Regions from separate parts of the Mesorhizobium sp. U510 genome, predicted to be linked through region 3. Evidence: predicted binding sites of a transcription regulator. Region 3 holds the regulator's gene; each other region holds the start of a gene.
What was found. Region 3 encodes LexA, which represses DNA repair genes until DNA is damaged. Its sites were predicted from a motif close to TGTTCNNNNTGTGTTCNG; they were not measured.

Region 1 (10,096 bases), 3.5 Mb from region 3:
TCGATCGGCATCGCGCTCATTCTCGGCGCCACGGCGATTTTCCTCGTCCGCGAAAGCAAGGGGCTGCTCATCGGTGAGCCGGCTTCGCCCGAGGTGCAGAAAAAGGTGCTGGCGATCGCGCAGCAGGATCCGGCGGTGCAGCGCGCGAACGGTGTCCTGACCGTCCATATGGGACCGCAAGAGATCGTTGCAGGGCTCAGCATCGAATTCGAGGACCATCTGTCGGCGCCGGAGATCGAAGCCTGTGTCGAGCGCATCGAGGCACGGCTGAAGAAGGAGATGCCGGAGATCACGCGGCTGTTCGTCAAGCCGCAGACCACGGGCACCTGGGAGCAGCGGCGCAAGCTGATCGAAGCCGCTTCCAATTAGTCCTGGACCAGCGTTGCACCGTTGCCCCGTCGCATTGCCTTGCTAAGATCAGGCGATGGATTTCGGAGGATTGACCATGAAGATCGACGGCGGGTGCCATTGCGGCGCCATCACCTACGAGGCGGAGGTCGACCCGACAAAGACCTCGATCTGCCATTGCACGGATTGCCAGCAATTGACCGGCACGGCCTTTCGCGTCACCGTTCCCGCGCCCGAGGATCACTACCAGATCACCAGAGGCACGCCAAAAATCTATATCAAGACCGGATCGAGCGGCGCCAAGCGCGCCCAGGCCTTTTGCGGCGACTGCGGGGCGCATCTTTACGCGACGTCGGTTGGCGACGGCCCGAAGATCTATGGAATCAGGACGGGCACCGCGCGGCAACGCGAGGATCTGGTGCCGACACAACAGAAATGGCACCGGTCGGCCCTGCACTGGCTTCCCGAATTCGAAGGCATGAGCATCGTGGAGGAGCAGTAGCACCTGCCTCCCGGCCGAAAGCCGCCCAAGACAGGCAATTCTGTGCTAGCTTCGCTCACCTCAGACGGGCGGATAATAGCGATGTTGGAAACGGACAAGCTGTTTGCCGGCTCGATCCCGGAAAACTACGACCGCTATATGGTGCCGTTGATTTTCGAGCCGTTCGCCGCGGACCTTGCACGGCGGGCAGCGTCCTTCTCGCCCAAAGCCGTGCTGGAAGTCGCCGCGGGCACCGGGGTCGTCACCCGTGCCTTGGCGCCGAAACTGTCCCCTGACGCAAGCTATGTCGTGACCGACCTGAACCAGCCGATGCTCGACTACGCCGCTTCGCTACAGGCTCCCGACAGTCGCATCAAATGGCGCCAGGCCGATGCCATGGCGCTGCCGTTTGAAGACGCGGCCTTCGATCTGGTTTGTTGTCAGTTCGGCGCGATGTTCTTTCCCAGCCGTCCATCCGCCTACCGCGAGGCCAGGCGGGTGCTGAAGCCCGGCGGACATTTCCTGTTCAACGTATGGGACCGCATCGAGGAGAATGTCTTTGCCGATGATGTGACCAATGCGCTGGCTAGGCTTTTTCCGAACGATCCGCCGCGCTTTCTGCCCCGCACGCCGCATGGCTACCACGATACGGCGCTGATCCGCGGAGACCTTGAGGAGGCCGGCTTCTCCGATGTGGCGATCGAGACGAGAGCCGAACAGAGCCGTGCGCCCTCACCGCGCATTCCGGCCGTTGCCTATTGCCAGGGAACGGTGCTTCGCACCGAAATCGAGGCCAGGGATCCCGGGAAACTGGACGCTGCAACGGACTACGCCGCATCCGCGATTGCGGCCAGGCATGGTAGCGGCGCAGTCGCCGCCAAAATTCAGGCACATGTCATCGTGGCGGTGGCCTAGATTAGCCGTTCAGTCGTCGCCTTCGACGACCCGCAGCCTGAGCTGCCCGGTTTTTGAATCGGCAACGCGCGGGCCGGGTTCGAGTTTCGCCGCCGGCACCCGTGACGGCGTCTCCGGGCCGGCATCGCCATCGGCCTGCGCGCCGAACTCCAGCGCCTCGATCTTCTGGCCGCGCTTGGTCACCTTCGACGTCGAGACGAGGATGTCGTCGATGTCCTTGGCCGACTGGCCGAAATGCACCTGCAGCTTGCGCACACGCTCGTCGACGCGCGCGACATCCTCCATCAGCCGGATGACCTCGCCCTGGATCAGATGCGCCTGTTCGCGCATGCGGGCGTCCTTGAGGATGGCCTGAATGACCTGGATCGACAGCATCAGCAGCGACGGCGAGACGATGACAACGCGGGCGCGGTGCGCCTTGTGGACGATCGCCTCGAAATTCTCGTGGATCTCGGCGAAGACCGATTCCGACGGCACGAACATGAAGGCGGTGTCCTGCGTCTCGCCCTGGATCAGGTATTTTTCCGAGATGTCGCGGACATGGATTTCGATGTCGCGGCGGAAAGCCTGCGACGCGACCTTCTGCAGGTCCGCACCGTCGGCGGCGCGGATGGCGTTCCAGGCTTCAAGCGGAAATTTGGCGTCGATGGCAAGTGACGGCGCGCCGTTCGGCATCTTCACCAGGCAATCGGGCCGGCTGCCATTCGACAGCGTCGCTTGGAATTCATAGGCGCCATGCGGCAGGCCGTCGGCGACGATCGCCTCCATGCGCGACTGGCCGAAGGCACCGCGCGTCTGCTTGTTGGAGAGGATGGCCTGCAGCTGCACGACCTGGCCGGCGAGCGACTGGATGTTGCCTTGCGCGGTGTCGATGATCGCCAGCCGCTCCTGCAGTTTCGCCAGGCTCTCATGCGTGGATTTGGTCTGCTCGGTCATGGTCTGGCCGATGCGGCCGGTCATGGCGTCGAGGCGCTGGCCGATCGACTGCGTCAGCTCCGCCTGGCGCGCGCCGAACACTTCGGCAATGGCGCCCATGCGGCCCTGCATCTCGGCCTGGCTTTGCAAGATGCCGGCCATCCGCGCCTCGGCGTCGCGGGCATGGTCGGCGGCTTCCGCGGCAGCGACGGCGCGCGCCTTGGCCGACCGCCACAGCGCGATGACCAGCGCCACGAACAGGCCGAGAAACAACAAGGCGCCGAAGGCCAAGGCGTGGCCCAGCGTGATTGTCGACGCGCCAAGCCGTGCGACAGGCTCGGAAAGGATGGTGCTCAGATCATTCATGTGGACAGCATAGCCGATTCGTGGGGCCGGCACAGATCAAAACGTGAACGAGGCTCAGGTCCACCGGTTGACGCTTTTCGCTGGACGTCTTACGTGGGACGCCATGCCGATCAAGCAGCTCATCATCCTTCCCGATCCCATCCTGCGCCAGGTTTCCAAGCCGGTGGAGCGCATCGACGCGCCTTTGCGCAAATTGGCCGACGACATGCTGGCGACCATGTATGACGCGCCCGGTATCGGCCTGGCGGCAATCCAAATCGGCGAGCCGCTGCGCATGCTGGTGATCGACCTCGCCAAGGAAGACGAAACGCCGGCGCCGCACGTCTTCATCAACCCGGAGATCCTGGAAAGCGCTGAGGCGCGCTCGGTCTACGAGGAAGGCTGCCTGTCGATCCCGGACTATTATGCCGAGGTCGAACGCCCGGCTTCGGTGCGGGTGAAATATCTCGACCGCGACGGCAAGCTGCAGGAGATGGAGGCCGAGGGGCTGATGGCGACCTGCCTGCAGCACGAGATCGACCATCTCAACGGCGTGCTGTTCATCGACCACATCTCGAAGCTGAAGCGCGACATGGTGGTGAAGAAATTCAAGAAGCTCGCCAAGGACAAGGCGCCGGGCAAGCTGGTGGGATAGGGGAAAAAATGCCCCTTCGCGTCATCTTCATGGGCACGCCGGAGTTTTCGGTGCCGACGTTGCGCGCGATCGCCGAGGCCGGACATGAGGTATCGGCCGTCTACACCCAGCCGCCACGCGCGGCCGGCCGGCGCGGGCTGGAGCTGACGCCGTCGCCGGTGCAGCGCGAGGCCGAGCGGCTCGGCATCGCGGTGCGGACGCCGACCTCCCTCAAGGGCGAGGCCGAGCAGGCCGCTTTCAGCGCCCTGCGGGCCGATATCGCCGTGGTCGTGGCCTATGGTTTGCTGCTGCCAAAGGCAATTCTCGACGCGCCCCGGCTTGGCTGCATCAACGGCCATGCATCGCTTTTGCCGCGCTGGCGCGGCGCCGCCCCCATCCAGCGCGCCATCATGGCGGGTGACCTGGAAAGCGGCATGATGGTGATGCGCATGGAAGAGGGTCTCGACACCGGTCCGGTGGGATTGCTTGAAAAATGCGCCATCGACCCCGATATGACAGCCGGCGATCTGCATGATCGGTTGATGAGCGTCGGTGCTGCCCTGATGGTGGAAGCGCTGGCGCGGCTGGAAGGGAACGCCCTGACATTTGCCGCGCAAGCGGCGGAAGGGGTGACTTACGCCAGAAAAATCGATAAATCCGAGACGCGGGTGGATTGGACGCGGCCCGCGGCCGAGGTCCACAACCATCTTCGTGGCCTGTCGCCCTTTCCCGGCGCTTGGTCCGAAATTGACATTGGCGGCCGCGTGGAACGGCTGAAACTGCTTCGCTCGACACTATCCGAAGGCCTGTCGCTTTCGGAAGGTTCGGGCGAGTCGGGAGGAATTCTCGATGACCGGCTGACGGTCGCCTGCGGGGCAGGCGCGATCAGGCTGGTCGAAGTTCAACGTGCGGGCGGAAAGCCCGCCGCCGCGTCGGAATTCCTGCGCGGAGCCAAGATCGTAAAAGGAATGAAGTTCTCATGAGCATGATGTCGATACGCGCGGCGACGCCGCGGGATCGCGAGGCCATTCGCCTCGTCGAGGAACATGCATTCGGCCAGCAGGCGGAGGCCGGGTTGGTCGACGCGCTGGTCACCGGCGGCGACGCCGTCGTCGAACTGGTGGCGGAAGAAGACGGCCAGGCGGTAGGCCACATACTGTTTTCCCGGCTGTTCGTCCAGAATGGCGGCAAGAGCTTCGCGGCCGTGGCGCTGGCGCCGCTGGCGGTGGAACCTTCGTTCCATGGCAGCGGCATTGGCGGCGCGCTGATCCGCGAGGCGCATATTCGCCTGAAGGATGCCGGCGAGACGCTGGCCGTGGTGCTGGGCGACCCCGCCTATTACGGCCGTTTCGGCTACAGCCATGCGCGGGCCGAAAAATTCGAGAGTGAGTACCAAGGCGAGGCGCTGCAGGCGCTGGCCTGGGGCGACGCTCCGGAGGCCGGCAGGCTGGTCTACGCTTCCGCCTTCACCGCTCTCGCCGCGTAGAGCAGTTGACCGTTTCATGGAAACGGTGACCTGCTCTACCTCTTTGTTTTAACGCAATTCCGGACGGAAAACCGTTTCACACTTTTCCTGGAATTGCTCAAGGCGAGAGCTCTAGCCGCAAATGCCGCGTTTTCGCCTCGACATCGAATATGACGGCGGCCTGTTTGCCGGCTGGCAGCACCAAGCCGACCAGCCTTCGGTGCAGCAGGCGATCGAGCAGGCGATCGAGAAATTCTGCGGCGAGGCGGTGCGGTTGCGCGCCGCCGGCCGCACCGATGCCGGCGTGCATGCGACCGCTCAGGTGGCGCATGTCGACCTCGCCAAGCCATGGCCCGGCGACAAGGTGCGCGATGCCGTCAATGCCCATCTGCAGGCAGCCGGCGCGCATGTCGCCATCCTGAAGGCGGCGATCGTCCCGGACGATTTCGACGCCCGCTTCTCTGCCACCGGCCGCCACTATCTCTATCGCATCCTCAACCGCCGCGCGCCCGCGGCGCTGGAAAAGGGCAAGGTGTGGTGGGTGCCGAAGCGGCTCGATGCCGGCGCCATGCACGAGGCCGCGAAACTCCTGCTCGGCCGGCATGACTTCACCACCTTCCGTTCGACCCAGTGCCAGGCCAACAGCCCGGTCCGGACACTGGAACGGCTAGATGTGAGCCGGGCGGGCGACATGATCGAGGTGAGAGCTTCGGCCCGTTCCTTCCTGCACAACCAGGTGCGCTCCATGGTCGGCTCGCTCAAGCGCGTCGGCGATGGCGGCTGGACCGAGGCCAACCTCAAGGCGGCGCTCGAAGCGCGCGACCGCGCCGCCTGCGGCCAGGTGGCGCCGCCCGACGGGCTTTTCCTCATTGGCGTCGATTATCCCGGATGAGCCGGCAGGCTCTATTCTGAACAGTGCCCAGAAGCTGTTCAGAACAGAGTCCGTAGCCGCTATTCAGAGCCAGGCAGGCTCTACCCCGGTAGAGCCAGGCAGGCTCTACCCCGGGAACGGTCCGGAAAGGCTCTGAGCCCCGATATCGTCCGGCACGGTGATGCCAAGCAGTATCTGCAGCCCGAACAGCACCAGCAGCGAAGCAATGAACATGCCGACGAAAACGGCGGTGCCGACCGCCGCGCCCTTGCCGATCGTGGCATTGGTCATGCGCCAGGTCAGCGCCATCGACAAGGCAAACAGCAACAGCGACACAAGGCTCGCGACCTGGCTTGCCGACGACAGGAAAAGCCTGATCAGCGCCGAGGGCAGCATGAGCCAGGCGGTGATGGCGGAGGCCCAGTTGCTGGCGACGACATAGTGCACGAAGCGCCCACCAATGCCGGCGCGCGGCGCGACCAAGGCGAGCGCGACCAGCGGCAGCACCCAGGAACCGATGTCGACCGTCGCCAGGCGCAACAGCATGCCGAAACGGCCCACGAAGGCGTCGGGATCGCCGATCTGGTTGGCGATGCCGACCCAGCCCACGATCAGCGCCGGCGCGGCAACGACGATGGCGAAGAAGGAATTCCAGAAGCCGTCGGCCGACAGGTCGAGCAGGCGCAGGCCGTCGGCCTTGCCGAGCATCAGCCGCCAGGCACCGGTCAGCGAAGCTTGGGTTTCATCCGCCGAAAGCATGCTGCTCAGCCCTGCCCGAACCAGTCTTCGATGAAGCGCTGGTAGATCCGCGTCAGCGTTTCGAGATCGGCAAGGGCGACGCGCTCGTCGACCATATGCATGGTCTTGCCGACCAGACCGAACTCGACCACCGGGCAGTAATCCTTGATGAAGCGCGCATCCGATGTGCCGCCCGAAGTGGACAGCGCCGGCTTCTTGCCGACCGCCGCCTTGATCGAACCGGCAAGCGTGTCGACCAACTTGTCGTCGCGGGTCAGGAAAACATGGCTTGGCCGGTCGCGCCAGACAAGGTCGTAGTCGACCGGCGTCTTCTTGCCCGGCCGGTACTTCTTGCGCTTCGCCGCCTGGTCGAGCCGGTTGTGGATTTCGGCCTGGACGGTCTCGGCCGTCCAGGTGTCGTTGAAGCGGATGTTGAAGGTCGCGGTGGCCTTGGCGGGGATGACATTGGTGGCCGGGTTGCCAACATCGATGGAGGTGACCTCCAGATTGGTCGGCTGGAAATCCCTGGTTCCCTTGTCGAAGACGGGATGCAGCAAGGCGTCGACCAGGCCCATCAAGCCGCGCACCGGATTGTCGGCAAGCTGCGGATAGGCGGCATGGCCCTGGCGGCCATTGACCATGATCGACCCGGACAGCGAGCCGCGCCGGCCGATCTTGATCATGTCGCCGAGCGCATCCGGATTGGTCGGTTCGCCGACGATCGAGGCATCCCATTTCTCGCCCCTGGAAGCGGCCCATTCGAGCAGCTTGACCGTGCCGTTGATGGCCGGGCCTTCCTCGTCGCCGGTGATCAGCAGCGAGACCGAACCCTTGGGGCCGCCATTGTTCTCGACATGGCGCGCTATCGCCGCGACGAAGCAGGCAATGCCGCCCTTCATGTCGACGGCGCCACGGCCATACATCTCGCCATTGGCGATCTCGGCGGCGAAAGGCGGATGCGTCCAGGCGGCTTCGTCGCCGACCGGCACGACATCTGTATGGCCGGCGAACATCAGATGCGGACCGTTGCCGGACCGCCTTGCATAGAGGTTCTCGATGTCTGGCGTGCCGTCTTCCGAAAAGACCGGCCGGTCGACCAGGAAGCCGAGCGGCTTCAGCATCGTTTCCAGCGCGCTCAGCGCGCCGCCTTCGGCTGGTGTCACCGAGGCACAACGGATAAGGGCGGCGAGGTTTGCGGCGGGGTCGGTCGGCAGCGTCATGGCAAAAGCGATAGTCGAAAGCTGAGGGCCTGTCACGGGCAGACATAGGGGCCAGCGCAATGGCAGACGATGCCGCCGACATTATGGTTTTCATGTCGTATAGTCGGGCCGGTGCGGAGCAAGAGATGGCAGACGGGGAAAAACGGATCGTCATCGCAGGCGCCGGCAGCATCGGCTGCTATGTCGGCGGTTGCCTGGCGCTCGCCGGGCGGCAGGTTGTCCTGCTGGCCCGGCCGCGCATCGAGGCAGCGCTGCGACAGGGCGGATTGCGCGTCAGCGACCTTGAAGGCCGCGATCGCCTGGTCAAGCCGGACGCGCTCGGGGTCACCGCCGATCCCGCCGTCGCTCTGCCGCAGGCGGATGTGATCCTGGTGACCGTCAAGAGCGGCGCGACACAGGAGATGGCGGCGCTGATCAAGGCCCATGCCCGACCCGATGCGGTGGTGATCAGCCTGCAGAACGGCGTCGACAACGCCGACAGGCTGCGCGCCAGGTCTGGCCAGCGAACCGTGCTGGCCGGCATGGTGCCGTTCAATGTGGTGCAATCGCCTGACGGCGAGCTGCCGCTGCGCCTCCACCGCGCCAGCGAGGGCAAGGTGATGATAGAGGATGGCGGCCTTGCCGGCCTTCTCGATGTCGCCGGTCTTCTCGATGTTGAAGGGCTGGCGGTCGAGACGCATGGCGACATGAAGGCTGTGCTGTGGGGCAAGCTTTTGATGAACCTCAACAACGCGCTGGTGGCGTTGTCCGACCTGCCGCTGGCGCGCGAACTCGCCGATCGGCGCTGGCGGCTGATCCTGGCCGGCCAGATCGACGAGGCGCTGCGGGCGATGAACGCCTCCGGCATCGCGCCGGCGCGTATCGCCGGACTGCGGCCGGCGCTGCTGCCGAAAGTGCTGCGGCTGCCGGACTGGCTGTTCAAACTGCTGGCGCGGCGCATGCTGGCGATCGACCCTCAGGCGCGCTCGTCGATGTGGGACGATCTGCAGCGCGGCCGGCCGACGGAGATCGACGAACTGCAAGGCGCGGTGCTCGGCCTCGCCCAGAGAACGGGGACGCCGGCGCCGCTCCTGAAAAGCGTTACCGCTTTGGTGCGCGCGGCGGAAGCGGCACGGCTTGGCTCGCCCGGCCTGGCGCCGGAACAGGTTGTGCCGCCGGGTGCCTCTCGATCAGCGTGATCTTCTGCCAGATCTTGCGCGACAGGTTGGACGCCAGGTTCTCGATGTCATTGACGCCGTCGATGACGACATCGTCATTGACCGACTGCGCGAACAGAGCGGCGATCTTGCCGGTGATCGACAGCATTTCGGAGCAATAGTCGAGGTAACGCGCGAGATCAGCGGCATTGGTGATGCGGGCCGGGGAATGCGCCGTTGGCCTGAAATCGGCCGAAAGAGCCGCCGGATCCTTGGTCAGTTGATGCATGTCGATGACGTGGATCAGCGAGCGCAGACCGTGCAGCTGGCGAAACACCCGCTTGCGCTTTATGCGCTCCTCGGTGCGAATCAACGCCAGCAGGCCGAGCACGGCAAGGATGATCATGTTGATCGTGGCTTCGATGCCTTGCACCGACTGCACCGCATCGTCAGCCTGGGAGATGTGGATGAGCGGCAGGATGGTGCCGACGAACAGGAAGATCAACGCGCCGGCGAGGACGGCGGCGATGATGAGCCCGCGCAGCCACCAGATCGGCGCTTCGAGCGCCTGGGCCGCCTTGGCCAGATCGCGAGACAGCGACACCAGTTCGGCGGCGACGCCGCGCAGCCCGGCCTGGGGAAACCGTTCCGCAACGCGCTCTTCAAGCCGTTCGGCGGTCTCGATGATCAGTTTCGGATCAAGCGTGCGGTAGCGCATGTCCGATCGGCCCTCAGAGCATGATGCCGAAAAATGTGAAGCGGTTTTCGGACGGCATCATGGTCTATCTCTTTGATTTAGAGACGGATTCAGATTTCAGGTCGATTCGACCTGAAATCATCCGGCTCTAGGGTTGTGCCGGCTCGTTGGTGCGCCGGCCATAGCGGTTGGGTCCAGGCTGCCCTGGAAACAGACACAACACAAGAAAGGCGACGATCGAGACGACCGGTACGAACAGAATCAGCGCGGCAATGCCCGGCTTGTCGAGGTCGTGCAGCCGCTTCACCGCCAGCGCGATGTTCGACCATAG
Region 2 (10,096 bases), 470 kb from region 3:
CGCCTGCTCGAGCACATCGTGCCTGATAGCGTGCACGTGCTCTACAGGGGCCAGGTCATCAAGTCCGGCGACAAGTCGCTGGCGCTCGACCTCGAAGCCAATGGCTATGCCGGCGTGATCGGCGAAGCCGCGTGAGATGCCAGAGGCAAGACTGATGAATATGCACACACAACCGCAGCGGACACCGGCCGAGACAGCGTTGATCGACGCGTTCGGCGACCGGCTGTCGCTGCTGCCGGGCGACGGCGCGGTGATGCTGAAGCGCGACGACGCGATTGAGGCGATCAAGCACGGCCTGCCGACGCGGCGCGTCGAATCCTGGCATTACACGGACCTGCGCCGGCTGTTGAACGTGGTGCCGGACTTCGATCCAGCCGCCATGGCCAAGGCCATCGCGCCGATCGTCGAAGGCTCCGCCGTTCTGCCGGTCCTGAACGGCAAGTCCGACGCAAAGGTGCCGGCCATCGAGGGCGTTGCCGTCCAGTGCCTGTCGGAAAAGTTGATTGATGGCAGCATCGCGCCGGGGCTCGATCCCTATGGCAGCGACGATGCCATAGGCGCGCTGAACACCGCTTTCGTTGCCGATGGTTATTTTGTCGACATCGCCGATGGCACGGAACTTGAAAAGCCGATCGAGCTGCAGAATGTGCAGGCCGGCGGCCAGACCCATGTGCGCCTGGCCGTTCGCGTCGGCGCCGGCGCCAAGGCCGTTATCGTCGAGCGTCAGGCGGGTGATGGCGCCGCGCTGGTCAGTTCCGTCAGCCAGCTCGTGCTTGGCGAGGGTGCCGAGGTGACATGGCTGATCGTCCAGGAGCAGCCGGACAGGGCGACGCATCTGGCGCAGTTTAAGGCCCATATCGGCAAGAACGCGAAACTGACGCTTTTCGTGATGAACGCTGGCGGCAAGCTTGTGCGCCAGGAGGTCATGGTCAAGACGACGGGCGAAGGCGCTGATTTCAAGCTGCGCGGCATCAACCTTCTGGCCGGCGACACCCACTCCGACGTGACGATGGTGCTCGACCACGCCGTGCCGCATACGACCTCGACCGAGGTCATCCGCAACGTGGTGACGGGCAAGGCACGCGGCGTCTTCCAGGGCCGCATCAACGTCCACCAATATGCGCAGAAGACGAATGCCAAGATGGCCTGCAACACGCTGTTGTTGTCGGACGATGGCGAGTTCTCGACCAAGCCGGAGCTCGAAATCTTCGCCGACGACGTCGTCTGCGGCCACGGCGCGACGGTGACCGAAATCGACCACGACCATCTGTTCTACCTGATGGCGCGCGGTGTCGACGAGAAGTCGGCTCGCGGTCTGCTGGTCAAGGCCTTCGTGGCCGAGGTGATCGAGGAACTGGACGACGAGACGATCGTCGAGGCGCTGGAAGCGAGACTCGACGAATGGTTTGTGACGCACGGGTGAAATGATGAACGCTCCAGGCAAGATCGGAGATTTCTACGACGTCGAGGCGATCCGCCGCGACTTCCCGATCCTGTCGCGCGAAGTCTATGGCAAACCGTTGGTCTACCTCGACAATGGCGCCTCGGCGCAGAAGCCGCAGGTGGTGCTGGACACGATCCAGCATGCCTATTGCCAGGAATACGCCAACGTCCATCGCGGCCTGCATTTCCTGTCCAACGCAGCGACCGATGCCTATGAAAAGGCGCGCGAGACGGTGCGCCGCTTCCTCAACGCGTCGAGCACCGACAACATCGTCTTCACCTCCAACACGACCTCGGCGATCAACACCGTCGCCTATGGCTATGGCATGCCCAATATCGGCGAGGGCGACGAGATCGTGCTGTCGATCATGGAGCACCACTCCAACATCGTTCCCTGGCATTTCATCCGCGAGCGGCAGGGCGCCAAGCTGGTCTGGGTGCCGGTCGACGATCTCGGCGTCTTCCACATTGAGGAGTTCGAGAAGCGGCTGACCGACCGCACCAAGCTGGTCGCCATCACGCAGATGTCGAATGCGCTGGGCACGGTGACGCCGATCAAGGAGATCGTGCGCATCGCGCACGCGCGTGGTATTCCCGTCCTTGTCGATGGCAGCCAGAGCGCCGTGCATATGCCGATCGACGTGCAGGATCTCGACTGCGACTTCTTCGTCTTCACCGGCCACAAGGTCTACGGTCCGTCTGGCATCGGCGTGCTCTACGGCAAGAAGGACATTCTCCAGGGCATGCGCCCCTTCATGGGCGGCGGGGAGATGATCGAGGAGGTGACGGAAGACATCGTTACCTACAACGAGCCGCCGCATCGCTTCGAGGCCGGCACGCCGCCGATCGTCCAGGCGATCGGGCTGGGTGCCGCCCTCGACTACATGGAAAAGATCGGCCGCGAACGGATCGCGGCGCACGAGGAAGACCTCAAGACCTACGCGCACGAGCGGCTGCGCGCCATCAACTCGCTGCGCATCTTCGGCGATGCGCCGGGCAAGGGCGCGATCATTTCCTTCGAACTGCAAGGCATTCATGCCCATGACGTGTCGATGGTGATAGACAGGCAGGGCGTGGCAGTGCGGGCCGGCACCCATTGTGCCCAGCCGCTGTTGAAACGCTTTGGTGTAACCTCCACATGCAGGGCATCGTTCGGCATGTACAATACCAGGGCCGAAGTCGACGCTTTGGCCGAGGCGCTTGAAAAAGCGCGAAAGTTCTTTGGGTGATGACGACCATGGACGATGTGAGCACAACCGAAGAGACCGCGCCGGAAACGGCTGCAAATGGCATCGTATCGGCCTCGGCCATTCCCGCCGACGAACTGGCGCGGCTGACCGACGACATCGTGTCGGCGCTGAAGACGGTCTACGACCCGGAAATTCCGGCCGACATCTACGAGCTCGGCCTCGTCTACAAGATCGACATCGAGGACGACCGCTCGGTCAAGATCGACATGACGCTGACCGCGCCGGGTTGCCCGGTGGCCGGTGAAATGCCGGGCTGGGTCGAAAATGCCGTCGGCGCCGTCGAAGGCGTGTCCGGCGTCGAGGTCAACATGACCTTCGACCCGCCCTGGTCGCCCGACCGTATGTCGGAAGAAGCGCAGGTGGCGGTGGGGTGGTACTAGCGTCGAGCCTGGTACACTTGCGCCAGGGGTAAAACTTCACCATTTTAGGTGAGGAATCATTCGGCAGGCCTTTAACCTGCATGGAATGGAGAAGGAAAGAGAATGGGACGCTTCGCCGTCATCACGATGACCGAAAAGGCCGCAGACCGGGTGCGCGAGATCGTGGCTACCCGAGACAACGCGCACGGCATCCGCCTCGGCATCAAGAAGGGCGGCTGCGCCGGCATGGAATATACGGTCGACCTGGTGACCGAGCCCAGCACCAAGGACGATCACATCGAACGCGACGGCGCCCATGTCTATGTGGCGCCGGAGGCCGCGCTTTTCCTGTTCGGCACCGAGATGGATTTCGAGCAGACCGCGCTGCGCACCGGCTTCACCTTCCACAACCCGAACCAGAGTTCGGCCTGCGGCTGCGGCGAGTCGGTCGAACTCAAGCCGGCCGACCTCAAGGCGCTGGCCGAAGCACGCGCTTCGGCCTGATCTTACTTCGCCCCGTCTGCGGGGAGAAGGTGTCACGAAGTGATGGGTGAGGGGCAGCACTGGCCCCTCCAAGGTTGGCGCTGCCGCGGCTAGCCTCATCTTGTCCCCGTAAACGGGGCGAAGGCCGCTAATCCACCCACATCCCCATCCGCTTGTGCCAGTCGGCGATCGATTCCTCGGGGTAGACGTCGAACGTCTTGTCGCCTTTGCCGATATCGGGTTCGACCCAGTTCGCCTTGTATTTCAACATCAGATGCACCTTTTCAGGCGGCCTCGGCAGGTCGCTGTCGATCGCCGAGGCGAAGGGGTGCACCAACTCCGGCCATGTCGGGTCGTAAAGCCAGAGCGCCGACCCGCATTTGCGGCAGAAATTGCGCTCGCCGGTCGAGACCTCGCAATGAGGATGCTCGTCGTCCTCGATCTCGGCACGGTAGACGCCAAGGTTCCGCTTACCCCTGATGTTCAGCGTTTCGTAGTCGGCGCCGAGATTGATGGCGAAACCACCGCCGCCCTGCTGCTTGCGGCAGATCGAGCAGTAGCACAGCATGAACGGTACGGGCGTGTGGCTCTCCACCTCGAAACGCACGGCGTTGCAGCGGCAGGACCCCTTGAGCAGAAGCGGCATGACAAGAACTCCGACGGAATGGTCAACCTGTCAGCATGATTTTCGTTGCGCGATGACAATGTCAAATGCCGGTGACATGATTGCGGCATGGACAATGAACGCATCGCCGAACTGTTCTCAGGGCTAGGCCCGGTCAGCATTCGCCGGCTGTTCGGCGGGAAGGGCATCTATTTCGACGGCGTCATCGTCGCCATCGTGCTGCGCGGCGAGTTGCTGCTCAAGGCCGACGAGCAAAGCGCGCCCGATTTCGAAGCCGAGGGCTGCAAGCAATGGGCCTATACCGGCAAGCGCCACGGCAAGCTGGTCGCCATGCCCTATTGGAGCATTCCCGACAGCGCCTTTGACGATCCCGACGAGATGACGGTGTGGGCGCGCCGCGCCTATGAGGCAGGGCGGCGCGCAGGCAAGTGAACTACAGCGCCTTGGCGATCTCGGCAGCCAGCCGCGCATTGTTTTCGACCAGCGCGATATTAGTCTTGAGGCTGCGGCCGCCGGTCAACTCCAGGATTTTTCCCAGAAGGAACGGCGTCACCGCCTTGCCGGTCACGTTGAGCGCCTCGGCCGCCTTTTGCGCGGCGTCGATATAGCCCGCCATCTCTTCAGCAGGGATTTCGTGGTTTTCCGGCACCGGATTGGCGATCAACATGCCGCCACCCAAGCCCAGTGCCTGCCGCGTCCGGAAGAAATGCGCGATCTCTTCGGGCTTATAAAGGGTCAGCGGGGCGCGGAACGGCGACTGCCGCGACCAGAAGGCGGGCATGGTCTCGCAGCCATGGCCGACGACAGGCACGCCTCGCGTCTCCAGCACTTCCAGCGTCTTTTCGATGTCGAGGATCGCCTTGGCGCCGGCCGAGACGACGATGACCGGCGTGCGCGCCAATTCGTCGAGATCGGCGGAGATGTCGAAGCTCTTCTCGGCGCCCTTGTGCACGCCGCCAATGCCGCCGGTGGCGAACACTTTTATCCCGACCATTTCAGCCGCGATCATGGTGGCGGCGACTGTCGTGCCACCCGTGCGCCCTTGCGCGACGGCAAAGCCGAGGTCGGCGCGCGACAGCTTCATGGCGTCACCGGTCATGGCCAGCGATTCGCGCTCGCCGTCGGACAGGCCGATCTTGATGCGGCCGCCAACCACGGCGATCGTCGCCGGTATGGCGCCGCCGTCGCTGATGATCTTCTCGACATTGGCCGCCATGGCGCCATTGTCGGGGTAGGGCATGCCATGGGTGATGATGGTGCTTTCCAGCGCCACAACCGGGCGCCCGGCGGCCAGGGCTTGCGCCACCGGTGCGTGGATGTCGATGAAGGGGCGGGCGGTTTCGGGGCTCATCTGGATCTCCAACTCGCGGTGCGGCGCATGCCGGCAATACAGCGGCACTATGAATTTGCCGGTCTCATGCCACTTCCTGCGCGTCCGGCACAAGTGCCAGCGCTTCCGCGAAGCTTGCCGCGGTAAAATCAGGGATGGCGTCGGCGCTTTCGATGGCCAGCGTCGCCGCCGCGACGCCTTCGCGCAAGGCCTGGCGCAGCGGCAGGCCGCGCAGCAAGGCTGCCACCGTCGCACCCGCCAGCGCGTCGCCGGCGCCGGTGACGTCGGCGACTTTTCTGGGGGCAGGCGGTTGGATCGAAAAAGCGCCTGTCTCGTCGAAACCCAGCACGGGCGCGCTGCCTGCCGTCACGACGCCGCTGGCAAGGCCGCTGCATCGCAAACCGTCGACGACGTCTCGCTCGGCGGCATTTGCATTGACGCCGGCCAGCGCGACGGCCTCGCGCCGGTTCATGAAGACCAGTGCCAGCGCGCCGAGCACCGGTATCAGCCGCACGACCTTGGCCGGCGAAATGGCAATGGCATAGACCGGCTTGCCGGCGGCAAGCGAAACCAGCCGCTCCAGTGCCGAAGACGGCAGATTGGCATCGCACAGTATGGCATCGGCGGCTGCGATCGCCTCGCGGACCTTGGAGCGCCTCATCTGCTTGGGAAACGCCAGATCGTACAGCGCCATGTCGGCGAAGCCGACGATCAACTCGCCCTCGCGATCGATCAGCGCCGTATAGCTCGGCGTCGTGCGGTCGAGGAAGACCGCCGACAGGTCTGCGATGCCTGCCTCGGCGATGGCTCGCGAAATGGTGTCGGCCCCGGCATCGCCGCCGCGCATCGACATCAGCGAGCCCGATACGCCGCGCCGCACCGTGCTGCGCAGCGCGTTGAACACGCCGCCGCCGACATCCTCGCGCATCGTGCCGGGATTGGACGCGGCCGGCACGTAGGCGCCGGACACCTGGCCACGCCGGTCGATATGGGCGCCGCCCACGGCCAGTATCTCTATGGATTTCACCATGCTGGCGATATGCCCTTTGTTATTGCGACTGCACAAGCGCTAGACTGCGCCGCAGACCTTCGCCAGCAAGATGGCGATTCGGCGGATCGATACAATCGAACAGTCTGGCCCAATGTGGGGCGCGTTCCTGTTCGATCTCTTGGTACGAAAAAAGAACAAATACGGATATGACTTGTTTTTCAGATATTTGATCCCTCTTGCCAAACGAGAACAAAAAAGGTACAAAATGGCAGGGATTACGGATTGTCCGGCCTTCATTGACGACCAAGGGGTGATGTATCATGGCTCAGAATTCTTTGCGGCTTGTAGAGGATAAGGCAGTGGACAAATCAAAGGCTCTGGATGCGGCGCTGTCGCAAATCGAGCGGGCTTTCGGCAAGGGCTCGATCATGCGGCTCGGCGCGAACGAGCAGGTCGTCGAGATCGAAACGGTGCCGACCGGCTCGCTCGGCCTCGACATCGCGCTCGGCGTCGGTGGCCTGCCGCGCGGCCGCATCATCGAGATCTACGGGCCGGAAAGCTCGGGCAAGACGACGCTGGCGCTGCACACGGTGGCCGAAGCCCAGAAGAAGGGCGGCATCTGCGCCTTCGTCGACGCCGAACACGCGCTCGACCCGGTCTATGCCCGCAAGCTCGGCGTCGATCTTGAAAACCTGCTGATCTCGCAGCCCGACACCGGCGAGCAGGCGCTGGAGATCTGCGACACGCTGGTGCGTTCCGGCGCCATCGACGTGCTGGTGGTCGATTCGGTTGCGGCACTGACGCCGCGCGCCGAAATCGAGGGCGAGATGGGCGATTCGCTGCCCGGCCTGCAGGCCCGCCTGATGAGCCAGGCGCTGCGCAAGCTGACCGCCTCGATCTCGCGATCCAACACCATGGTCATCTTCATCAATCAGATCCGCATGAAGATCGGCGTCATGTTCGGTTCGCCCGAGACCACGACCGGCGGCAACGCGCTGAAATTCTACGCGTCGGTGCGCCTCGACATTCGACGCATCGGCTCGGTCAAGGACCGCGACGAGGTCGTCGGCAACCAGACCCGCGTCAAGGTGGTCAAGAACAAGCTGGCGCCGCCCTTCAAGGTGGTAGAGTTCGACATCATGTATGGCGAGGGCGTGTCCAAGACCGGCGAGCTGGTTGATCTCGGCGTCAAGGCCGGCGTGGTCGAGAAGTCCGGCGCCTGGTTCTCCTACAATTCGCAACGCCTCGGCCAGGGCCGCGAAAATGCAAAACTGTTCCTGCGCGACAATCCCGATACGGCACGCGAGATCGAACTGGCGCTCAGGCAGAATGCCGGGCTGATCGCCGAAAAGTTCCTCGAAAATGGCGGGTCTGAAGGCGGCGACGACGGTTTTGAGGACGAAGCCGGCGCGATGTAGGGCAACGGACAGAGTTCGGCCATAAAGTCGGCCTATGACCTGATGCTTAAGTAATCGAGTTCTTTAGTACCGCGTCCAAAACCGCCGGCCTTCGCGCCGGCGGTTTTCGTTTTTGGGGCCAATAGACTCCCAGGATTGGCCCAGTTCCGTGTTTCTGGACAGGCTGGAGCGTGCCCGCTAAAAGGCCAAGTCTATTTCTGGAAAGCAGACACCAGTTTCCGCCGGCCGCGCCGGCGGTTTTCGCGAAAAGGCAGCAGTCATGAGTGGCGTGAACGAGATCCGGTCGACCTTTCTCGACTATTTCCGCAAGGAGGGCCACGAGGTCGTGGCCTCGAGCCCGCTCGTGCCGCGCAACGATCCGACATTGATGTTCACCAATGCCGGCATGGTGCAGTTCAAGAACGTCTTCACCGGTCTGGAGAAGCGGTCCTATTCGCGCGCCACCACCGCCCAGAAGAGCGTTCGCGCCGGCGGCAAGCACAACGACCTCGACAATGTCGGCTACACCGCGCGCCACCTGACCTTCTTCGAAATGCTCGGCAATTTCTCCTTCGGCGATTACTTCAAGGAGCGTGCCATCGAGCTTGCCTGGAACCTGATCACCAAGGAGTTCGGGCTGAAGAAGGACAAGCTGCTGGTCACTGTCTATCACACCGACGATGAGGCGGCCGGCTTCTGGAAGAAGATCGCCGGCTTCTCGGATGATCGCATCATCCGCATCGCGACCTCGGATAATTTCTGGGCGATGGGCGACACCGGTCCCTGCGGGCCGTGCTCGGAAATCTTCATCGATCGCGGCGAGCACATCTGGGGCGGTCCTCCCGGCAGCCCCGAAGAGGATGGTGATCGCTTCCTCGAATTCTGGAACCTGGTGTTCATGCAATATGAACAGGTGACGAAGGAGGAGCGCATCGACCTGCCGCGCCCGTCGATCGACACCGGCATGGGGCTGGAGCGCATGGCCTCCATCCTGCAGGGCGTGGAAAGCGTTTTCGAAACCGACCTGTTCCGGCATTTGATCGATGCGGCGTCCTCCGCGCTCGGGCGCGCGCCTGACGCGGAAACGGTGGCCTCCTACCGCGTCATTGCCGATCATTTGCGCTCGTCGTCCTTCCTGGTCGCCGACGGCGTGCTGCCTTCGAACGAAGGCCGCGGCTATGTGCTGCGCCGCATCATGCGCCGCGCCATGCGCCACGCGCAGCTGCTCGGCGCGAACGAACCGCTGATGTGGAAGCTGGTGCCGGCTCTGGTGCGCGAGATGGGCCAGGCCTATCCCGAGCTGCTGCGCGGCGAACAGCTGATCACCGAGACGCTGAAGCTCGAGGAGACGCGCTTCCGCAAGACGCTGGTGCGCGGCCTCGGCCTGCTCTCCGAGGCGACGGAAACGCTGCATGCCGGCGACATGTTGGATGGCGAGACGGCTTTCAAGCTTTATGACACCTACGGTTTCCCGCTTGACCTGACGCAGGACGCGCTGCGCCAGCGCAACATCTCGGTCGATCTTGCCGGCTTCACCAATGCGATGGAGCAGCAGAAGGCCGAGGCGCGCAAGCATTGGACCGGGTCTGGCGAGGCCGCCACTGAGACGGTGTGGTTCTCCGTGCGCGAACAGACCGGCGCCACCGAATTCCTCGGTTACGAGACCGAGCAGGCGGAAGGCCTGATCCAGGCGCTGGTCAAGGACGGCAAGACCGTCGACAGCGCCGGAAAGGGCGATGCCGTTGCGGTGGTCGTCAACCAGACGCCTTTCTATGGCGAGTCCGGCGGCCAGATGGGCGACACCGGCATCATCTCCGGCGAAGGGTTCTCGATCGAGATCGCGGACACGCAGAAGAAGGCCGACGGGCTGTTCGTGCATCTGGGCAAGGTGGCGAGCGGCACGGTCAGGACCGGCGCCGCCGTCGAGCTCAAAGTCGACCATGCGCGCCGCACCAGGCTGCGGGCGAACCACTCCGCCACGCACCTGATCCACGAGGCGCTGCGCGAGGTGCTGGGCACTCATGTCGCGCAGAAGGGCTCGCTGGTCGCGCCCGAGCGTCTGCGCTTCGACATCTCGCACAACAAGCCGATCTCGGCCGAGGAACTCGAAGAGGTCGAGCGCATGGCCAACGAAATCGTCGTGCAGAACGGCCCGGTGACCACGCGCCTGATGTCGGTCGACGACGCGATTGCGGAAGGCGCCATGGCGCTGTTCGGC
Region 3 (10,096 bases):
TTCCCAGGACGAGGACGGTTTCTTCCACTTCGCCGCGCGTTCCGACGATATGATCGTCAGCGCCGGCTACAATATCGCCGGACCAGAGGTCGAAGCGGCACTGCTGTCGCATCCCGATGTCGCCGAATGCGCGGTCATAGGCGCCGATGACGGCGAACGCGGTCAGATCGTCGAGGCGCATGTCGTGCTGGTGCAAGGCGTGGCGCCCGATGCGTTGACCGTCAAGCGCCTGCAGGACCACGTCAAGGCAACGATAGCGCCCTACAAATATCCGCGCTCGGTCAAATTCATCGCCGCCCTGCCCAAGACCCAGACCGGCAAGATCCAGCGCTTCCGGCTGCGTACGGAGAAAACCAATTGAGCGAGCCCTACGATCCGGCCTCCGAAGGCGCGCAGATGTCGTTCAAGGAGCGCATGTCCTACAGCGACTATCTGCATCTGGAAAAAGTGCTCGACGCACAGACGCCGCTGTCGTCGGCGCATGACGAGATGCTGTTCATCATCCAGCACCAGACCTCGGAGCTCTGGATGAAACTTGCTTTGCACGAGATTGGCGCCGCCATACGCTCCATTCGCGCCGACCGCCTCGAGCCGAGCTTCAAGATGCTGTCGCGCGTCGCCCGGATTTTCGAGCAGTTGAACAACGCCTGGGACGTGCTGCGCACGATGACTCCAAGCGAATACACCGAGTTCCGCGACGCGCTCGGCCAATCCTCTGGCTTCCAGTCCTGGCAATACCGCGCCATCGAGTTCATGGCTGGCAACCGCAACCTAGCAATGCTCGGACCTCACAAGCACCGGCCGGACCTCACCGGCAAGCTGGAGGCCATCCTGGCCGAGCCATCGCTTTACGACGAAGCGCTGCTGCTTCTGGCGCGCAACGGGTTCGACATCGGCGCCGATGCCAAGCGCACCGACTGGCGTGAGACCCGCACCGAGAACGAAGAGGTGATGGTCGCCTGGCAGACCGTCTACCGCGATCCGCAGCGCTACTGGATGTTCTATGAGCTGGCCGAGAAGCTGGTCGATTTCGAGGACTATTTCCGCCGCTGGCGCTTCAACCATGTCACCACGGTCGAGCGCATCATCGGCCTGAAGCGCGGCACCGGCGGCACCTCAGGTGCGTCCTATCTCAAGAAGATGCTCGAGGTCGTGCTGTTTCCGGAACTGTGGACGGTCCGCACGCGGCTCTGAGGTCTCAAGTCACCGCCGTCTTGACCGCGAAACGCGCTTCCTGCCAGGCGCCGGTGCGCAGGATGTCCTCGAGCACCTCGACCGCCTGCCAGACGTCCTTGTAGCCGACATAGAGCGGCGTGAAGCCGAAGCGGATGGTCGACGGCGCGCGGAAATCGCCGATCACACCGCGCTCGATCAAGGCCCGCATCACCTGGTAGCCATGCGGGTGGAGGAACGACACCTGGCTGCCGCGCGCATTGCCGTCGCGCGGACCTTCGAGTTCGAGGCCGTAGGCGCCGCATCTGGCTTCGACGAGCTGGATGAACAGGTCGGTGAGCGCGATGCTCTTCTTGCGCACCGCCGCCATGTCGACATCGTCCCAGATATCGAGCGCCCCTTTCAGCGCCCGCATCGACAGCACCGGCTGCGTGCCGCACAGGAACCGGCGGATGCCGCTGCCGGCCGCATAACTTTGTTCAAAAGCGAAGGGCCGTGCATGGCCCCACCAACCGCTCAGCGGCTGATGGACGTCGTCGTGGTGGCGCTTCGCTGCATAGATGAACGCCGGCGCACCCGGACCGCCATTGAGATATTTGTAGGTGCAGCCAATGGCGAAATCGGCGTTCGCAGCATCGAGTTCGACCGGCAACGCGCCGGCCGTATGGCAGAGATCCCAGACGATCAGCGCACCGACCTGATGGGCCTTGCACGTCAGCGCGGCCATGTCGCGCAATTGTCCGGTTTTGTAATTGACGTGGTTGACCAGGATGACCCCGACGCGCTCATCGATCAGCTCCTCGATGGTGGGCGCGTCGACGCCTTCGAGCCGCAGCACCGTGCCCGGCCGCGTCGAGGCCACGCCTTCGGCCATGTAGAGATCGGTCGGGAAACTGTCGCCCTCAGCGACGATGACCGAGCGGTTCGGCCGAATGCCAAGGGCTGCATGCAGCACCTTGTAGATGTTGATCGAGGTCGTGTCGCAGACCACCGTCTGGCCGGCCTCGGCGCCGATCAGACGTCCGAGTTGGTCGCCGAGCGCGACCGGCATGTCGAACCAGCCCGCGGTGTTCCAGGCGCGGATGAGATCCTGCGCCCATTCCTGCGTCGCCGCCTTTTGCAGCTCGTTGAAGACGGCGGGCGCCGCGGCACCCAGCGAGTTGCCGTCGAGGTAGATCACACCTTCCGGCAAAATGAAGCGGTCGCGCATGGCACGCAGCGGATCCGCCGCATCCATGGCTTCGACTGCGGCGAGATCGATCGTTGCACGCATGATGTGTGACATTCCCTGGTTATTCACGGATCGCTTCGCGCGCGGGCGCTGGTCCCCGGCTGCGCTTGAGGCTCGGCAGAGCAAGCATGGCGAGCACGAACAGGCCCGTGGCAAGCTTCAGGTCGGGAGGCGGCATGCCGGCGGCAAGGCAGAACGACACCAGCTGGTAGTAGATGATCGCGCCGGCAAAGGGCGCCAGCAGCTGGCGCGAGACCGTCTGCTTGCCAACGACCGCCTCGCCGATCATCAGCGCGGCAAGGCCGTTGATGAGGATGCCCAGCCCCATATTGACGTCGGCAAATCCCTGCGACTGCACCATCAACGCGCCGCTCGAGGCCGAAAACGCGCTTGCCAGCCCGACACCGCCTATGGTCGCCGCCCAGACATTGATGCCCTGCGCCTCGGCCATGTCGGGATTGGCGCCGACGGCGCGCACGGCGGTCCCCTTCTCGGTTCTGAAGAACATGTAGAGCGCCGCAAAGGCGATGAGCGCGAGAAGGCCGGCGACGACGATCTTGCTGGCCGGAAAACCCGGCCGCGCGAACGGCACCCAATCGAACACGGTGGGCGAGCCGAAAACCGAAAGGTTAGACTTGCCCATGATGCGCAGGTTGATGCTGTAGAGCATCGTCATCATCAGGATGCCCGCCAGCAGCGTGTGGATGCGGAAGCGCAGATGGATGAAGGCGGTGCAGCAACCCGCCGCGAAGCCCGCCACAAATGCGACGACGATGCAGGTCAGCGGCGATACCCCGGCAGCCAGCAGCACGCCGCAGACGCAGCCGCCCAGCGGAAAGGCGCCTTCGCTAGTGAGATCGGGAAAGTTCAGCATGCGGAACGGGATCATGATGCCGAGCACGACAAAGGCCAGGATCAGGCTCTGCGCCAGGGTCACCGGCATGATCGCGACAAAGCTCGTCAGAACGTCCGGAATAAAGCCCATGGTGATCAGCTCGCCAGCAACATGCGGTCGGTCTTGATGGAAAAATGGCCGATCAGATCGATAACCGTGACCCTCGCCTTCTCCTCGCCGGAGACCTCCAGCAGGACCCGGCCCGCGTCGAGCATGATCACCCGGCTGCCATAGTCGACGGCGTGCTGCATGTTGTGGGTCACCATCAGCGTGGTCAGCTTCAGCGCGTTGACGGCACGCACCGTCGCCTGCATGACGATCTCGGCCGTGCGCGGGTCGAGTGCCGCGGTATGCTCGTCGAGCAGCAGCAGGTCCGGCGATCCGCCGACTGCCATGATCAGCGACAGCGACTGCCGCTGCCCGCCCGAGAGCAGGTCGACACGGGTGTCGAGACGATTTTCGAGGCCGAGGCCCAATATCGACAGGCGCTCCTTGTAGGACGCGAGCCGCGTGGCGTTCAGCCCTTGCCGCAGCGTGCGTTTTTGGCTGCGCAGATCGGCCAGCAGCATGTTCTCCGCCACGGTCATGCTGGCGGCGGTGCCTCGCATCGGATCCTGGAAGACGCGCGCCAATCGTGTGGCGCGCTTGTGCACCGGCATGGCTGTCACGTCGGCGCCGTTGATCAGGATCTTGCCGGAATCCAGGACGAGGGCTCCGGAAATAGCGTTGAGCATGCTGCTCTTGCCGGCCCCGTTGGAGCCGATGACGATGCCGAACTCGCCGGTGGCCAATGACAGGCTGAGGCCGTCGAGCGCGACCTTCTCGTCGGCCTGCCCCTTGTAGAATACTTTGCGCGCGGATCGGATATCGAGCATCGTTCCTCCCTGGCCGGAAGGGCGACGGCGCCAACGCCATCGCCCCTTGCAGCCCGATATCAGTCGACGATGCAGCCGCAATCGGCCATCGAAGCCGGTATCTCGATGCCGAACGCGGCCATCGCCTTGCGGGAAATCGTTGCCATGTGATCCTTGTAGGCCGGGCGCGACGGCGCGATCGTCTTGGGATCCTTGCCCTTGAGGATTTCGGCGGCGATGTTGCCGGCGTTCATGCCGACCTGCGTGTAATTGACCGCGAAGCTCGCCGGCACGGTGCCGTTGCGGACCGCGCTGTCATCAGAGTTGACGACCGGGATACCGGCCTGGCGTGCGGCCGCGGAGACAGCGGCGATTGCCGGCTGGATCAGGTTCGAGGCCGGACCGTAGATCACGTCAGCCTTGCCGGCGAGCGAAGCGATGCGTTGCTGGATGTCATTGACGTTGTCGATGCCGACTTCCACGACCTCGAAACCGGCCGCCGGCGCCGCCGCCTTGATCTTTTCTATCAGGGCAACGTCATTGGCCTCGCCTGGATTGTAAGGCACCCCGAAGCGCTTGGCGTTCGGCAGCAGCTTCTTGGTGAAGGCCATCACCGCGGCGACATCCTGCAGATCGCTGGCGCCGGTCATGCCTTCGTCTCCGGCGTCCCACGACGGCACCAGCTTGGCCGCCACCGGATCGGTGACAGCGGCAAAGACGATCGGAATGCCGGAACCGGCGAGCGCCTTCTTGGCGATCTGCGATACCGGCGTGGTGATGGTGTAGATCAGCTTGGGCTGCTCCGCCTGCAGCTTGGCAATCATCTGCGGCACCAGCGATGCATCGAAGTTGGTATGGCTTTCGGTGTAGACGACGTCCTTGCCCTCGACAAAACCGTTGTCCGTCAATGCCTTCTTGAAGCCGGCTATGGCGGCATTGAGCTGCGGATGCTCGCCGAAATTAGCGATGCCGATGCGTATCTGATCGGCCGCGGCGCTGCCTGCGCTGACCATTAATGCGCCTGCCAGGGCCAATCCCGACAGCCAAGCGGACTTCGACTTCAACATCATTTCCTCCCAGATTTGATCAGCGCCGCCCACAGGACGGCAACTGCGGCGATCATGGTCAGTCGCCCGCCGTGTGTCAAACATTATATATAATTCTTGCCATACCTCCGCTTCATATATAATTTTCGCAAGCCGATGACGGACGGATGGCGATGCAGGATCAGAACAATTCCACGAAGACCGAGGCGGCCTATCAGCTGCTGCGGCGCGATATCCTGACCACCCGCCTCATGCCGGGCGCGCCGCTCAAGCTGAGCGCGCTGCGCGGCACATACGGCGTCGGCTGGACGCCGCTGCGTGAAGCCTTGTCCCGACTTGAAGCCGAGCGCCTGGTCACCGCCATCAGCAATCGCGGCTTTGCCGTCGCTCCCGTGTCGCGCGCCGAGCTCGAGGACTTGGCGCGCGCAAGGATGGTTGTCGAAATGCCGCTGTTCCTGGAATCGATCGCGAACGGCGGCAGGGAATGGGAGGACGCGGTCGTCACCGCTCATTACCGGCTCTCCCGGTGCAAGACCGCGGTCGAAGACCCTTCCGATGCGGCCGTCGACAAATGGGACGAGAGCCACGAGGCCTTCCATGCGGCTCTGCTGAGCGCGGCGACGTCGAACTGGCTATTGCGCTTCCGCTCGACGATCGCCGATCAACTGCGTCGGCATCATCGGTTTCTCGGCCTGGCGCCGACATTGCGGGCGGCGGCCGGCCTCAAGGACGGCTATGGCGAGGCTATGGACGCCCTGCGCGAGGCGATCGCCATCGAGCATCACACCGCAATCATGGAAGCGGCGCTCGATCGCAATGTCGAGCGGGCAAAGGCGCTGATGACCGCGCATATCGGCTACACGCTGCATGTCTATGTCCACAGCGAAGACAACGGCGCCAACACCTACACCGCGCGCGCCGGCAGCCTGAAAGCGGTTTCCGGATGACGTTGCCGCGGCGTCCATATCCACGCGGCCATGGCCGGCCTGAACCCGCGACCGTTGGCATTTTGATTTCGTTTCGTTCCGCCGGAAATGGATCGATACACCGTACAAATCCGCTCTGTGGACGCCTCTCAAATGCCTGATGCCAAACCGCATCCAGGGGTAGGCCACAGGCCATTAACCAAAATGATTTCAATGAACCTGCGGGGAGCGGAAGCGGTCTAGCGCGGCCCGCTGCCGGGGCCAAATAATTTCGGACGCGTTAACAAATTCATTAAACTTTAAACAGTTGCGGAACACAACTGGAACAGATAGTGTTTGTTCTGGGTTTGTTTTTCGATTCTGATTCACACCCGTCGTTCAATGCCTTGGGGGCCGCCATGCTGACACGCAAGCAACATGAACTGCTGATGTTCATTCATGAACGGCTCAAGGAAAGCGGCATTCCGCCTTCCTTCGACGAAATGAAGGAAGCGCTCGATCTTGCCTCCAAGTCAGGCATTCATCGCCTGATCACGGCACTGGAGGAACGCGGCTTCATTCGCCGGCTGCCCAACCGGGCGCGGGCGCTGGAAGTGCTGCGGCTGCCGGATTCGATCGCACCCGGCCTCAACGCGGCAAAGAAATTCTCGCCAAGCGTCATCCAGGGCAGCCTCGGCCAGGGTGGTCTTGGCCGCCAGATCAAGCCGGCGGCATCGCGCTTGCCCGCGGCCGGCAATAATGACGATGCGGTTTCCGCCGTGTCGATCCCGGTGATGGGTCGCATCGCCGCTGGTGTGCCGATCGATGCCATCCAGCATCAGACACATTCGATCTCGGTACCGCCGGACATGATCATGGGTGGCGAGCATTATGCACTTGAGGTCAAGGGCGACTCGATGATCGACGCCGGCATCTTCGACGGCGACACGGTCATCATCCGCAACGCCGACACGGCGAGCCCGGGCGAGATCGTCGTGGCGTTGGTCGACGAGGAGGAAGCAACCCTGAAACGGTTCCGCCGCAAGGGCGCCTCGATCGCCCTTGAAGCCGCCAACCCGGCCTACGAGACGCGCATTTTCGGGCCAGACAGGGTCAAGGTGCAAGGCAAGCTTGTCGGGTTGATCCGGCGCTACTGAGCAGGAACGGCAGGCTTTTCGGGTTTTTGATAGGGCGGCAGCCCCCTCGCCTCGCGCGAAAATTTTCGCTGCTCGTGCCAGGGCCGATATGGCCCGTCCACCGCGAAGCTGATGATTGGCGGACCTGTCGCCGATTGGCGGTCGAAGAAGACGGCGGCACTGCCCTTGCGGGCAAGTTGCCGTTTGGTGACGACAACAACCAGCGGATTGTGGCAGGAATCATAGCCGGTTGCGTCATTGACGACGATCAAATCGGCGAAGCCGCAAGCCTTCCAGGTGTCCTTGCGGTCTTCGACATGCGCGATGATCGCCCCTGACGGGTGCCGGGCAAGACAGACGCCATCCGTGCAATAAAACGGCGCTCCCGGCGGCAGATTGGCGGCATCGGCAATGTCGAATTGCCAGTCCGCCTTGTCGAACATCTCCGGCACGACGATGGTTTCGGACACCAGCGCGCGTTTCCAATTGTCGACGGTGAACTCGTTCGGGCGAGCCCGGCTGACCGCGAGTTCTCCACCGCCGATCGGCAGCGCCACCAAACGCGCATCTTCGGAAATCAGCACATCCGGGGCGCGCGTATCCGATACTGTCAGCAGGCCGGCAAGCGCGAATGGCACTGCCGCGAGCCGCAGCCAGGTCGTCGCCATCGTCGCGATGATCAGGGCGATGGTCACCAGCAGCACGGATTGCTGCGAAATCAGCCCGACCGCATCGACCGGGGAGCGCTCCGATATCCACGCCGATATGGCGATCATTGCGGTCAGGCCCTTGCCCATCACGTAAAGGAAGGGACCGTCGGCACCAAAGGGCATCGCAAGCGAACTGAGAACAGCGAAAGGCATGACAATCAGTGACACGATCGGCATGACGGCCAGATTGGCGAACAGGCTGAGCGGCGACACACGCTGGAAATGCCAGATGGCAAACAGCGCCGTGGCGCAGCCGGCGATGATGGATGTCATCGCCAACCCACCCGTCGCCAGCAGGAATTTTCGCGTGAGAAAACCCGGCAGGGATCGCTTTGGCGGTGGCGGTCTTGCCTTTCCCGCATGGTGATCCGCCCAGCCGGCATAAGCCCCGACCAGCGCCGCGGTCGCGGCGAACGACATCTGGAAGCTTGGGCCGACTACCTCATGCGGCGACACCACAATGACGGCGATCGCCGAGATCGCAAGATTGCGCATGGTCAGCGCCGCGCGATCGAACAGCACGGCAATCAGCATCACCGCCAGCATGATGAAGCTGCGTTCGGCCGCGACGACGACGCCGGAAATGACGAGATAGGCGGCGATCGAGAAAAGGGCCGCGGCGGCCGCATATTTCTTCACCGGCCGACGCGCGGAAAAGTCCGGAAACAGCGCGAAGGCGCCGCGCAGCAGCCCCATGATGGTACCGGCGACGAGCGCCATATGCAGTCCGGAAATGGAGATGATGTGATAGATGCCGGTGCGTCGCATCGCCTCGTTGATTTCATCGGGAATGCCGGCCCGCACGCCGACGATCAGCGCCGCCGCGATCTCACCCTCGGCACCGCCAACCGTGGCCCTGATGTGGTCGGCAATGGCTTCACGGGCATTTTCTATCCCCGAGAAAAGGCGGGCCGTGAGCGGCACCTCGTCGTCCGTGGCTGAGACAAGCTTTGGGTTGCCGAGAAAGAATCCGCTGCCGCCAATGCCGGCAAAATAGCTGTCGAAGGAGAAATCGTAACTGTCCGGCCGCACCGGACCGGTCGGCGGCAACAGTTTAGCATAGCCGGTGACCAGGGAGCCGGCAGTCATTTCCGCCGGGATATCTCGCGCCGAAAGCCTGACCCTTTCCGGCGCATAGCGCAGTTTCGGCCGGGCGGTCGACGTCACGTCGATGGTCAGCCGGATGCGGCCGGTCTCCATCCGGTCGAGCGAAACGACACGGCCGGTGACTTGCGCCGAGATTTCCGAACCCAGCATCTGGGTGCCCGCCCGCCATGTCTCGACCTTGGCGACAAGCAGGCCAAGCGCGCACAACAATGCCGCCGTGAAGCCCAGATGGGTTTTGGGCCAGGAGCGCGAAACAAATGCACAGACCGCCATCAGCACGACGACCGCGACAGGCTTTGCAAAATCAGGCTCCGTCGCGAGCGAATAATAGCCGATCGCTCCAGCGGCCAGACAAACCGGCACCAGCAGGAAGGCGATGCCCCGGTCAAGCTCGAGCTCCGCTGCCGTCGCCGCACTATGGCGTAGGCGAGGCCAGGAAACCCGGGCGAGTCGCCGCCGGACACGCACAATCCGGCCTGAAGCAGGCGGCGGAAGTGTCGCCGGCATATCCGCCTGCGGCGGCTGGCTGCCGGGTGCAGGCATAAGGGGCGATGGCAGTGGGTTCGCAAGGGGAGATGCAAACAACGACCGTTCGCTGACGCCAACACCAGCGTCCTCGCCCTGATCCGAGCCCCAGCCTCGTCCAGCCATCGGGTCCTGCCCCTTGCACCCCTGACGCCCTATGCTACATGAACGCGCGACGCGCGAAAGTCCGCGCGGCCGCACCCCGCTTCAGATGGTTTCCGAGAGTTTCATGTCCGACAAGGTCGTCACCCGTTTTGCCCCCTCGCCCACCGGCTATCTGCACATCGGCGGCGCGCGCACGGCTCTGTTCAACTGGCTCTATGCCAAACACACCGGCGGCACGATGCTGCTGCGCATCGAGGACACCGATCGCGAGCGTTCGACCGCCGCCGCGACGGCTGCCATCCTCGACGGCCTCTCCTGGCTCGGCTTGACCTGGGACGGCGACGCGGTCTCGCAGTTCGAGCGCGCGCCACGCCACCGCGAGGTCGCGGAGGAACTCGTGCGTCTGGGC

Region 1: a site for LexA is predicted at 3,058-3,075, ahead of ACLGL5_RS07595 (DNA recombination protein RmuC). Genes of this name have one in related genera too.
Region 2: a site for LexA is predicted at 6,727-6,744, ahead of recA (recombinase RecA). Genes of this name have one in related genera too.

What each region holds. Positions count from the first base shown of each region.
Region 1 is NZ_CP180532.1:1,135,558-1,145,653, reverse strand. It holds gene ACLGL5_RS07610 (cation diffusion facilitator family transporter) at 1-369, shown strand, start outside; gene ACLGL5_RS07605 (GFA family protein) at 446-850, shown strand; gene ACLGL5_RS07600 (class I SAM-dependent methyltransferase) at 932-1,744, shown strand; gene ACLGL5_RS07595 (DNA recombination protein RmuC) at 1,754-3,025, opposite strand; gene def (peptide deformylase) at 3,129-3,659, shown strand; gene fmt (methionyl-tRNA formyltransferase) at 3,668-4,621, shown strand; gene ACLGL5_RS07580 (GNAT family N-acetyltransferase) at 4,618-5,124, shown strand; gene truA (tRNA pseudouridine(38-40) synthase TruA) at 5,246-5,995, shown strand; gene ACLGL5_RS07570 (hypothetical protein) at 6,101-6,733, opposite strand; gene dapE (succinyl-diaminopimelate desuccinylase) at 6,739-7,932, opposite strand; gene ACLGL5_RS07560 (2-dehydropantoate 2-reductase) at 8,058-9,110, shown strand; gene ACLGL5_RS07555 (hypothetical protein) at 9,013-9,786, opposite strand; gene ACLGL5_RS07550 (DUF805 domain-containing protein) at 9,914-10,096, opposite strand, start outside.
Region 2 is NZ_CP180532.1:4,118,965-4,129,060, forward strand. It holds gene sufC (Fe-S cluster assembly ATPase SufC) at 1-135, shown strand, start outside; gene sufD (Fe-S cluster assembly protein SufD) at 155-1,423, shown strand; gene ACLGL5_RS21465 (cysteine desulfurase) at 1,428-2,672, shown strand; gene ACLGL5_RS21470 (SUF system Fe-S cluster assembly protein) at 2,681-3,073, shown strand; gene sufA (Fe-S cluster assembly scaffold SufA) at 3,176-3,556, shown strand; gene ACLGL5_RS21480 (GFA family protein) at 3,684-4,181, opposite strand; gene ACLGL5_RS21485 (TfoX/Sxy family protein) at 4,269-4,592, shown strand; gene ACLGL5_RS21490 (pseudouridine-5'-phosphate glycosidase) at 4,594-5,511, opposite strand; gene ACLGL5_RS21495 (carbohydrate kinase family protein) at 5,576-6,520, opposite strand; gene recA (recombinase RecA) at 6,802-7,899, shown strand; gene alaS (alanine--tRNA ligase) at 8,159-10,096, shown strand, end outside.
Region 3 is NZ_CP180532.1:4,589,472-4,599,567, forward strand. It holds gene ACLGL5_RS24030 (AMP-binding protein) at 1-361, shown strand, start outside; gene kynA (tryptophan 2,3-dioxygenase) at 358-1,194, shown strand; gene kynU (kynureninase) at 1,199-2,446, opposite strand; gene ACLGL5_RS24045 (ABC transporter permease) at 2,466-3,389, opposite strand; gene ACLGL5_RS24050 (ABC transporter ATP-binding protein) at 3,395-4,174, opposite strand; gene ACLGL5_RS24055 (ABC transporter substrate-binding protein) at 4,234-5,220, opposite strand; gene ACLGL5_RS24060 (GntR family transcriptional regulator) at 5,373-6,146, shown strand; gene lexA (transcriptional repressor LexA) at 6,524-7,261, shown strand; gene ACLGL5_RS24070 (ComEC/Rec2 family competence protein) at 7,255-9,708, opposite strand; gene gltX (glutamate--tRNA ligase) at 9,812-10,096, shown strand, end outside.